Regions from separate parts of the Mesorhizobium sp. M1182 genome, predicted to be linked through region 1. Evidence: predicted binding sites of a transcription regulator. Region 1 holds the regulator's gene; each other region holds the start of a gene.

Region 1 (3,282 bases):
CACCATCATGGCGCTGCTGCGGGGTGCCTTTGCGCTGTTTCCCGATTTCTCATCGCGACGGCCGGTCAAGAAGTATGCCGCGGCCGCCGCGCTTTTTTCGATTGCGGCCTACCTCGTCTTTTCCGGCATTGTCGTGGCGGCCGAACGCAGCTTCATCATGCTGGCGGTGATGCTTATCGCCGTGCTGGTCGACCGGGCCGCGCTCACCATGCGCAACCTGGCGATCTCGGCCATCGCGGTCATCCTGGTGTCGCCGCACGAGGTGGTCGGTCCGAGTTTCCAGATGTCCTTCGCCGCGACGGCGGCCCTTGTCGGCGCCTATGCAGGCTGGTCCGATTACCGCGCCGGGAGGGCCACCACGCCGCCGCCGCGGCAGTCGCCGCTACGCCTTGCCACTCGAAAGGTCCTGCTGGGCATGTGCGGTCTGGCGATGACCTCGATCATTGCAGGGAGCGCCACGGCGCTTTTCGCCATATGGCATTTCCAGCGCGTGGCGCCGCTCGCCTGTTCGCCAATCTGGCCATCATGCCCATCGTCTCACTGGTCGTCATGCCCTTCGCCGTTCTCAGCGCGCTGGCGATGCCGTTCGGTGCGGATGGCCCTTTCCTCTATGTCATGGGCAAGGGGCTGACGGCGATGATCGCCCTGTCCGGGTGGATCTCGGAGCGCTCGCCGATCGATGCGGTCGGGCTGATTTCGCTGAGATCCGTCCTTCTGGTGACGATCGCCCTCGTCATTGCCAGCATGGCGACGACGTGGTTGCGGCTGGCGGCACTTCCTTTTGCGCTCGCCGGCTTGCTGACGACAACGCAGACACGCATACCCGACGTATTGGTCTCGGAGGACGCACGGCTGGTCGCGCTGTCGATCGGCAGCGGTGAACTCGCGGTCAACCGGGCACGCCCGAATGAGTTCACCATCGACAACTGGAAACGCGCGCTCACATCGGAGGCCATCGTCGCGCCGGAAACCCCTGGAAAGAACGACCCGCAATTCGACATTGCCGATCCGGCCGACCTGCCGCCGGGCATGCCGTTCATTTGCACGGACGGCCTCTGCCTTGCCAGGCATCCATCCGGCGCGATCATCGCGCAAGCCACGGACCGCGATACTGCGCGGCCAGCCTGCGCCTTTGCCAGCTTGATCGTCATCGACGACGCCACCGCCCATAACCCCTGCTACTACGACCGGCTGGTCCTCGTCGTCACCAAACGGCAACTGGCGCGCGCGGGAAGTGCCGCCGTCTATTTCGATCCACAAGCGGCAACACGCGCCGAGATCCGCTTCGCCGTCGAAAAATCATACCGGCCCTGGCACGTGCAACGGAAATTTTCACGCGCGGCACGGGGCCTGCCGCCATACCGCAGGGCCGACAATCCCAAAGCCGGCGCCAAGGGCGGAACTCAGTAGCGGCGGATCAGTCCGACGAGCTTGCCCTGCACCTTGACCCTGTCTGGTCCGAAGATGCGCGTCTCGTAGGCCGGATTGGCGGCTTCCAGGGCGATCGAGGCGCCCTTGCGGCGGAACCGCTTCAGCGTCGCTTCCTCCTCGTCGACCAGTGCCACCACGATCTCACCGGGGCTCGCCGTATCGGCATTGCGGATGATCACCGTGTCGCCGTCGAAAATGCCGGCCTCGATCATCGAATCGCCTTTGACCTCGAGCGCATAATGCTCGCCGCCCATGATCATATCCGGCGGCACCGAAATCGAATGCGTCTGGTGCTGGATGGCGTCGATCGGCACACCGGCAGCGATGCGGCCCATTACCGGGATCGAAACGGCGGCGACGACATCGTCGTCATTTCCGGCTGCGGGCACGCGCGACGATGTCGGCTTGCCCTGCCGAGGGGCGCCTTGCCCAAGGCTGCCCTGGATGACACTCGGCGAGAACTTGCGTGCCGCATTGAGGCCGGGGGCGATCGAGTCAGGCAGGCGTAGCACCTCCAGCGCACGGGCCCGGTTGGGCAAACGGCGAATGAAGCCGCGCTCCTCCAGCGCCGTAATCAGCCGGTGGATTCCGGATTTGGAAGCCAGGTCGAGCGCTTCCTTCATCTCGTCGAATGAAGGCGGGATACCGCTTTCCTTCAACCTTTCGTGGATGAACATAAGCAGTTCGTGTTGTTTGCGTGTCAGCATAGCGACCCCCAACAGAATCAGAAAAACAAACCCAGAACAAACACTATCTGTTCCAGTTGTGTTCCGCAACTGTTTAAAGTTTAATGAATGCGTTAAGGCTCGGGAAACAAACGACGTCCCCTACCGGCGTAACGCATTTTCACCGCCGCGAGCCTCATCGCCTTGATTCTGCTTTCGTTTGCGCCCTTCTGGCCTCCTAGAAGGCGGCACTGGCATCGGCCGTCGGTCGGCAAAAGGCACGGAATTGAACCCGTATCGACTGTGCGGTTTGGTCAATGCACCGTGAACGAAACGAACTCAAAACGCCAACCTCGGGTTAAGTCCCGGTTTCCACCGCCTGGTCAGGCTGCTTCTCGCCGGTGGAGCCTTGCTGCGCGCAACCAAGTAATGGAAGAACAGTCGATGCGTGTCCGGCGTTGCGTTGGATCTTGGGGGAGCAGACAAATCATGACAGGAATTCCCGATCTCGTGGCCATAAAGGCGATGGATGCCGCGGATCCGCTGCGCGCGATGCGCGACCGCTTTGTGTTGCCGCAAGGAGTGATCTATCTCGACGGCAATTCGCTAGGAGCTGCTTCACGTGCCGCTTTCGATGAACTGCACAAGGCCGCGACCGAAGAATGGTCGCATGATCTCATCCGCGCATGGAACACGGCCGGCTGGTTCAACATGCCGCTTGAACTTGGCGACCAGCTCGGGCGCCTGATCGGGGCCGCGGCCGGCCAGACAGTGGTCTGCGACACGACATCGGTCAACATCTACAAGCTGCTGCACGCCGCCATGGCCATGCGACCGGAGCGGCAGGTCATCGTCGCCGAGGGCGATAGTTTTCCGACGGACCTCTACATGGCCGAGGGTGTGGTTTCGACGCGAAAAGATACGCTGCTGCGCCTCTCGGGAGTCGACGCGCCGACCATCGAAGAGCTGATCGACGAACGCACCGCTGTGGTGCTGGTCAACCACGTCAACTATAGGTCGGGCGAACTGCGCGACATGCCGGCGCTGACGCGCAGGGCTCAGGAAGCCGGGGCGATGATCGTCTGGGATCTCTGCCACACCGCCGGCGCGATGCCAGTCGAGCTCGACAAGGCAAACGCCGATTTTGCCGTTGGCTGCACCTACAAATATCTGAATGGCGGCCCGG
Region 2 (3,282 bases), on a different contig from region 1:
GCTTCAAAGCGTCTTCGCCGGCGACCAGCGTGCCGATCGGCGCGCCGATCCAGCGCAGCGTGCCATCCGAACCCAGCGCGATGTCGCCATTGGCCGAGGCGCCGAAGCGCTCGGCCCGCGCCTCGAACTCGGCGGCAAGCGCCTTCTGCGCCGCCGCCCGCACCGCCTTGGCGTCTTCGCCGCCGGCGCTCTGGTCGGCGGTGAAGCGGAAACCTTGCAACTCGCCGACGTGATGGCCTTCGACGAGGACGGTTCCGGTTGGGCTGATTTCGGCTTCAGGCATCGTGTTTTCTCTAAGGCGCCGCATGAGGACGGAAGTCCTGCGGTCTACAAAACGTTTCGTCAACCGCTCATGCAGCGCATCCGACAATCTGTCTTCGATTTCGCGCGTCTTTTCCTGCCAGTGTGCCCGATCGGCCAGCCAGCCGGGCCGGTTGGAAACGAAGGTCCATGTGCGGATCTGGGCAATCCTGTGCGATAACGTGTCGATGTCGCCTTCGGTGGTGTCGGCACGGCGCACCTGCTCGGCCATGTAGTTCTCGTCGACATGGCCATGCCTGGCAAGGTCCATGTAAATGGAGGCAATCAAGTCGGCGTGCTGGGCCGGCGCGATCTTCCTGTAGTCGGGCAGCGCGCAGGCTTCCCACAGCAGCGCCACGCGCCTGGCATCGGTGGTGAGTGCCCGGACGTCCTCGTCGCGCGACAGATGCTCGAGCGCCTGTGCGTCTACTGCCGGCAGCGCGCGCGTCAGGCCTTCGACCGGGGCGTTGGTCTCAATCGACCGCTTCAGCGCATCGAGGTTGGCGAAATCGAAATGCGCGGTGCGCCACTGCAGTACTTTCACCGGGTCGAAATCATGCGCCTCGATTTTGTTGACCAGTTCATCATCCAGCGGATCGACCTGGCCGGTGACGCCGAAGGTGCCGTCGCGCAGATGCCGGCCAGCGCGGCCGGCAATCTGGCCGAGCTCGGCCGCCGTCAGGTTGCGGTACTGGTAGCCGTCGAATTTGCGATTCTGGGCGAAGGCGACGTGGTCGAGGTCGAGGTTGAGGCCCATGCCGATGGCGTCGGTGGCGACGAGGTAGTCGACGTCGCCCGACTGGAACAGCGCCACCTGGGCGTTGCGGGTGCGCGGGCTGAGTGCGCCGAGCACGACGGCGGCACCGCCCTGCTGGCGGCGGATCAGCTCGGCGATGGCATAGACCTCGTCGGCCGAAAAGGCGACGATCGCCGTGCGCCGCGGCAGGCGGGTCAGCTTCTTCGAGCCGGCATAGGCAAGGTGCGACAGGCGTGGCCGGGTCACCACCGACACGCCCCGCAGCAGGCGCTGCAGGATGCCGTGCATGGTGGCCGCGCCCAGCAGCAGCGTCTCCTGGCGGCCGCGCAGATGCAGGATGCGATCGGTGAAGATGTGTCCGCGTTCGAGATCGCCGGCGAGCTGGACCTCGTCGATGGCAACGAAGGCGGCGTCGGTCTCGCGCGGCATCGCTTCCACGGTGCAGACCGAGTATTTCGCGCCAGCCGGCTGGATCTTTTCCTCGCCGGTGATGAGCGCAACCTTATGGGCGCCGACCTTCTCGCAGACGCGCGTATAGACCTCGCGGGCAAGCAGCCTGAGCGGCAGGCCGATGACGCCGCTTTCGTGCGCCACCATGCGTTCGATGGCGAGATGGGTCTTGCCGGTGTTGGTCGGGCCGAGCACGGCCGTCACGTCTCGACCCGACAGGATCAGCGGTTCAGTGTGTTTCGGATGGATGTTCATCGGCCTGGAAATAAGGCTCTCTGCCTCGCATTGTCGGGAGCGCGCCCATATTGGCCGCGTATGACAGGCGACACATAGGGATTTCGGGCGCGAAGCGAAAGCGGAATATGCCGAGGGCAGGCCGATTGGTTGGTTCGAAGCCAGAAAATCTGTTCCCGATTAACAGTTGGAACGAGTCTGGAACGAATCAGCGACGAATCACTGACTCGCGCTGATTCAGGGTTTGTTCACGGCTACATCTGGGTTTTCTGTCGGCGTACCTCACCACATGCTGAATCACGGAAACTGGCCCGATTTATGCAAGCGGCATCCAAGCGAGCACTGCGGTTAACCTTTGCCGGCGAATGGTCGTGGCCGGCCAATCTGCTTCGCACAACGTTATGAAATTATTGATGTTTCCTAACGCGCTTTAATCATTTCGAGGGTGTTTTCAGCTCTCGCCGTTAACGTTCCGCTCAAAGCCGGAACGAATCGGCGACGAATCAGAGATAGCCGAAGTTTCTTGGTTTGTTCACCGCAACATGTTGTGTTGTGGACAGCTTTTCCACCGAGAATCCACAGGCTGCCGGGCGGCTTTTGCACAAGCTGCGAGTTTGCCGTTAACCTTTGCGTGCCGGATTGGGGCAGCGTGCTGCATCGAGATCTTGCAACGGGAAGACCGCTATAGAAACGGGCCGTTTTGCAGGCCCGTTCGTCCAAGCGCGGATCTGTCTCAACGTAAAGACAAACGATCAGGCGACGTACTGGCCGCCATTGGCTGATATGGTCGAGCCGGTGATGAAACCGGCATCGTCGGAAGCGAGGAAGACGACGCAGCGCGCGATCTCCTCCGGCTCGCCGAGACGACCGACCGGGATGTGCGGGATGACGCGCTCGTTGAGGACCTTCTCGTCCATTGCCTTGACCATCTCGGTGGCGATGTAGCCGGGGCAAATGACGTTGACGGTGATGCCGGCGCGCGCGCCTTCCTGGGCCAGTGCCTTGGTGAAGCCGATATCGCCGGCCTTCGAGGCCGAATAATTGACCTGGCCGACCTGGCCTTTCTGGCCGTTGATCGAGGAGATGGTGATGATGCGACCGAACTTGCGGTCGCGCATGCCGCCCCACAATGGATGCGTCATGTTGAAGACGCCGGAAAGGTTGGTGTCGAGGACCTCTTTCCATTGCTCGCGGGTCATCTTGTGGAACATCGCGTCGCGAGTGATGCCGGCATTGTTGACCAGCACCGAGACGGGACCGAGATCGGCTTCGATCTGTTTGATGCCGGCGGCGCAGGCCTCGTAGTCGGCGACCGACCATTTATAGACCGGGATGCCGGTCGCGGCCTTGAACTTTGCCGCCGCTTCTTCATTGCCGGCGTAGTTTGCGGCGACCGAATAGCCGGCGCTTTTCAAGGCGACCGATATCGCCGCGCCGATGCCGCGCGACCCGCCTGTGACGATTGCAACCTTTGTCATATGTCCTCCCGGGAAATGCAGATGACTGAGCGTTGAAGCGGTGGGGTTTGCCCCCTATTCCCT
Region 3 (3,282 bases), on a different contig from region 1:
GTCGAGCAGATGATCCGCGTGGCGGCCGGCGAAAAGCTCGCCATCAAGCAGAGCGACGTCAAGCTGAACGGCTGGGCGGTGGAAAGCCGCCTCTATGCCGAAGATCCGTATCGCAACTTTCTGCCGTCGATCGGCAGGCTGACGAAATACCGGCCGCCGGAAGAGGGAAAATTCGGCGAAATCGTCATCCGCAACGATACCGGCGTTACCGAAGGCTCGGAAATCTCGATGTTCTACGACCCGATGGTCGCCAAGCTGTGCACCTGGGCGCCGACACGGCTGGCGGCGATCGACGCGATGTCGGAAGCGCTGGACAGTTTCGTCGTCGACGGCATCGAGCACAACATACCGTTCCTGGCGGCGCTGATGCAGCATCCGCGCTGGCGGGAAGGGCGGCTATCGACGGCGTTCATCGCCGAGGAATATCCCGACGGCTTCGCGCCCATTGTGCCGAATAGCGAAGAAAACGCGGTGCTGGCCGCGATCGCAACCGCGGTCGAGCTGCTGCGCCGCGACCGGCTCGACCGGCTGGGCGGGCGGCTGGCGCCGCATTCGGGCGCCTTGAAACGCGATTGGGTGGTGAAGATCGGCCGGGATTATCTTTCGGTTGCCATCGTCGAAGGCATGATTTCCATTCCGATGGAGCTCGACCTCACAATCGACGGCGGCAAACCGCTGACGGTGGCATCCGACTGGCGGCCGGGCGATCTCATCTGGCGCGGCACGGTCGGCGGCCGCAAGGTCGCGGCGCAAGTCAGGCCGGTGCTGAACGGGTTCCGCATCGCCTGGAAAGGCATCTCGGTGACAGCCCGCGCCATGCTGCCGCGCACCGCCGAACTCGAAAGGCTGATGCCGGAAAAAGTGGCGCCGGATACCTCGAAGATGCTGCTATGCCCGATGCCCGGCCTCGTCGTGTCGATTGCCGTTGCCGAGGGGCAGGAGGTCAAGGCCGGCGAGACGCTGGCCGTGGTCGAGGCGATGAAGATGGAAAACGTGTTGCGCGCCGAGCGCGACCTCATCGTCTCGAAGCTCAACGCCAAGCCCGGCGACAGCCTTGCCGTCGATGCGGTGATCATGGAATTCGCCTGAGGCCGAAACCCCCGCCCTCGACGCCCGTCAGAAGTTGGCGGGACAGCGCCCCCTCTGTCCTGCCGGACATCTCCCCCTTCAGAGGGGAGATTGGCAGCCTCGGCGCCTCGCTCGCTCCTGCAACGTTGGAAATTGGCGAAAGCCGAGATGATGGCCAATCTCCCCACTAGAGGGGGAGATGTCCGGCAGGACAGAGGGGGCGCGAAGGAACGCGACTTTGCAATCCTCTGGATACGCCCTCGGGAGACGGACAACTCGAATTTTTCCCCGTCGCGCCGTATTTTGTTCTTGCTTTGTGCCGGCAGCTATGCTATTAATTTGGCTATGGTGCTAATTGGCTCCAACGACCCGCCCGCCGAGGCGGGTTTTGTTTGTAGCCTGAGGTTGGCGGGACAGCGCCCCTCTCTGTCCTGCCGGACATCTCCCCCACAGGGGGGAAATTGGCAGCTTCGGCGGTTGCTCTAAACCTCCAAAGCTCTAATCACTAGCGCTGGACTCGTGCTACCCGGCGCTCGACAATACAACTTCATCGACTGAGTCCCTTCAGGCGGCGCGAAAAAACCATGGCGGATGAAAGACTTCCACGCGATCCCTTGCTGCGCGAGGCCTATGCAAAGGCGTCGCGGGCGGAGGCGGCGGCGCGTCGATTCATTCATCTGCGTGTGCATTCGGCCTATTCGCTGCTCGAAGGTGCCTTGCAGCTCGGCAAGATCGTCGGCCATGCGGTGCAGGACGAATGCCCGGCAATCGCCGTCACCGACACCAACAATCTGTTCGGCGCGCTGGAATTCGCCCAGAAGGCGGTAAAGGACGGCATCCAGCCGATCATCGGCTGCCAGATCGACCTCGCCTTTTCCGGCGAGGCGAGCGACAGCCAGCGCGACCGCAGGCGGCAAGGACCGGAGATGCGGCCGGTCGTCCTGATCGCCGCAACCGAGGCCGGCTACGGCAATCTGGTCAGGCTGGTCAGCCGCGTCTACCTCGAGACACCGCCCGGCGAAGCGGTGCATCTGACGAGCGAGATGTTGCAGGGCCACACCGACGGATTGATCTGCCTTACGGGCGGACCGCGCGGTCCGATCGGCAGTGCCTTGAAACAGGATCGCCGCGAACTCGCCGAGACCCGGCTCTCGGCGCTCAAGAGCCTGTTCGGCGACCGGCTCTATGTCGAGCTTGAGCGGGTCTCCGGCTACGACCGCGCCATCGAGCAGTCGTCGGTCGACCTCGCCTACCGCCACGATCTGCCGCTGGTTGCCACCAACGAGGCGTTTTTCTTCTCTCGTGAAGACTATGAGGCGCATGACGCCCTGATCGCCATCGCCGAAGGTTCCGTGGTTGCGGCCGACAATCGCCGCCGCCTTTCGCCCGACCACTTCCTGAGAAGCCAGGCCGATATGGCGAGGCTGTTCGCCGACCTGCCGGAAGCAATCGACAACACCGTCGAGATCGCGCTGCGCTGCTCGTATTACCCGAAGACCCGCAATCCGATTCTGCCGCGCTTTGCCGGCCGCGATGTCGCCGACGCCGATGCTGCGGTCAAGGCGGAGGCGCAGGAGCTTGCCAGGCAGGCGCATGAAGGGCTGGAGGCGCGGCTGGCGGCGCACGGCCCGACGCCCGGCTATACCGTCGAGCAATATCGCGAAAGGCTGGATTTCGAGCTCGGCGTCATCGAGAAGATGAAATATCCGGGCTATTTCCTGATCGTTGCCGACTTCATCAAATGGGCCAAGGCACAAGGCATTCCGGTCGGCCCGGGCCGCGGTTCGGGCGCCGGCTCGCTGGTCGCCTATGCCACGACCATCACCGACATCGATCCACTGCGTTTTTCGCTGCTGTTCGAGCGCTTCCTCAATCCCGACCGCGTGTCTATGCCCGACTTCGACATCGACTTCTGCCAGGACCGGCGCGAGGAAGTCATCCGCTACGTCCAGCAGAAATACGGCCGCGACCAGGTTGGCCAGATCATCACCTTCGGCACGTTGCAGGCGCGCGCGGTGCTGCGCGACGTCGGCCGCGTGCTGCAGATGCCTTACGGGCAGGTCGACAAGCTGAGCAAGATGGTGCCGTCGAACCCGGCCAATCCGGTCAAGCTCGCCGACGCCATCGCCAACGAGCCGCGCTTTGCCGAAGAGGCGGAGCGTGAGCCGATCGTGCAGACGCTGCTCGATACGGCGCAGAAACTGGAAGGTCTTT

Evidence for each region. Region 1 encodes LexA, which represses DNA repair genes until DNA is damaged. Its sites were predicted from a motif close to TGTTCNNNNTGTGTTCNG; they were not measured.
Region 2: a site for LexA is predicted at 1,930-1,947, ahead of NKH33_RS06105 (helicase-related protein). Genes of this name have one in related genera too.
Region 3: a site for LexA is predicted at 1,373-1,390, ahead of dnaE (DNA polymerase III subunit alpha). Genes of this name have one in related genera too.

The regions. Positions count from the first base shown of each region.
Region 1 covers NZ_JAMYMD010000008.1:15,801-19,082, forward strand. The annotation lists partial or broken gene NKH33_RS12025 (ComEC/Rec2 family competence protein) at 1-1,410, shown strand, start outside; gene lexA (transcriptional repressor LexA) at 1,404-2,138, opposite strand; gene kynU (kynureninase) at 2,586-3,282, shown strand, end outside.
Region 2 covers NZ_JAMYMD010000003.1:229,645-232,926, reverse strand. The annotation lists gene NKH33_RS06105 (helicase-related protein) at 1-1,762, opposite strand, end outside; gene phbB (acetoacetyl-CoA reductase) at 2,494-3,219, opposite strand.
Region 3 covers NZ_JAMYMD010000034.1:56,642-59,923, reverse strand. The annotation lists gene NKH33_RS27475 (acetyl-CoA carboxylase biotin carboxylase subunit) at 1-1,089, shown strand, start outside; gene dnaE (DNA polymerase III subunit alpha) at 1,653-3,282, shown strand, end outside.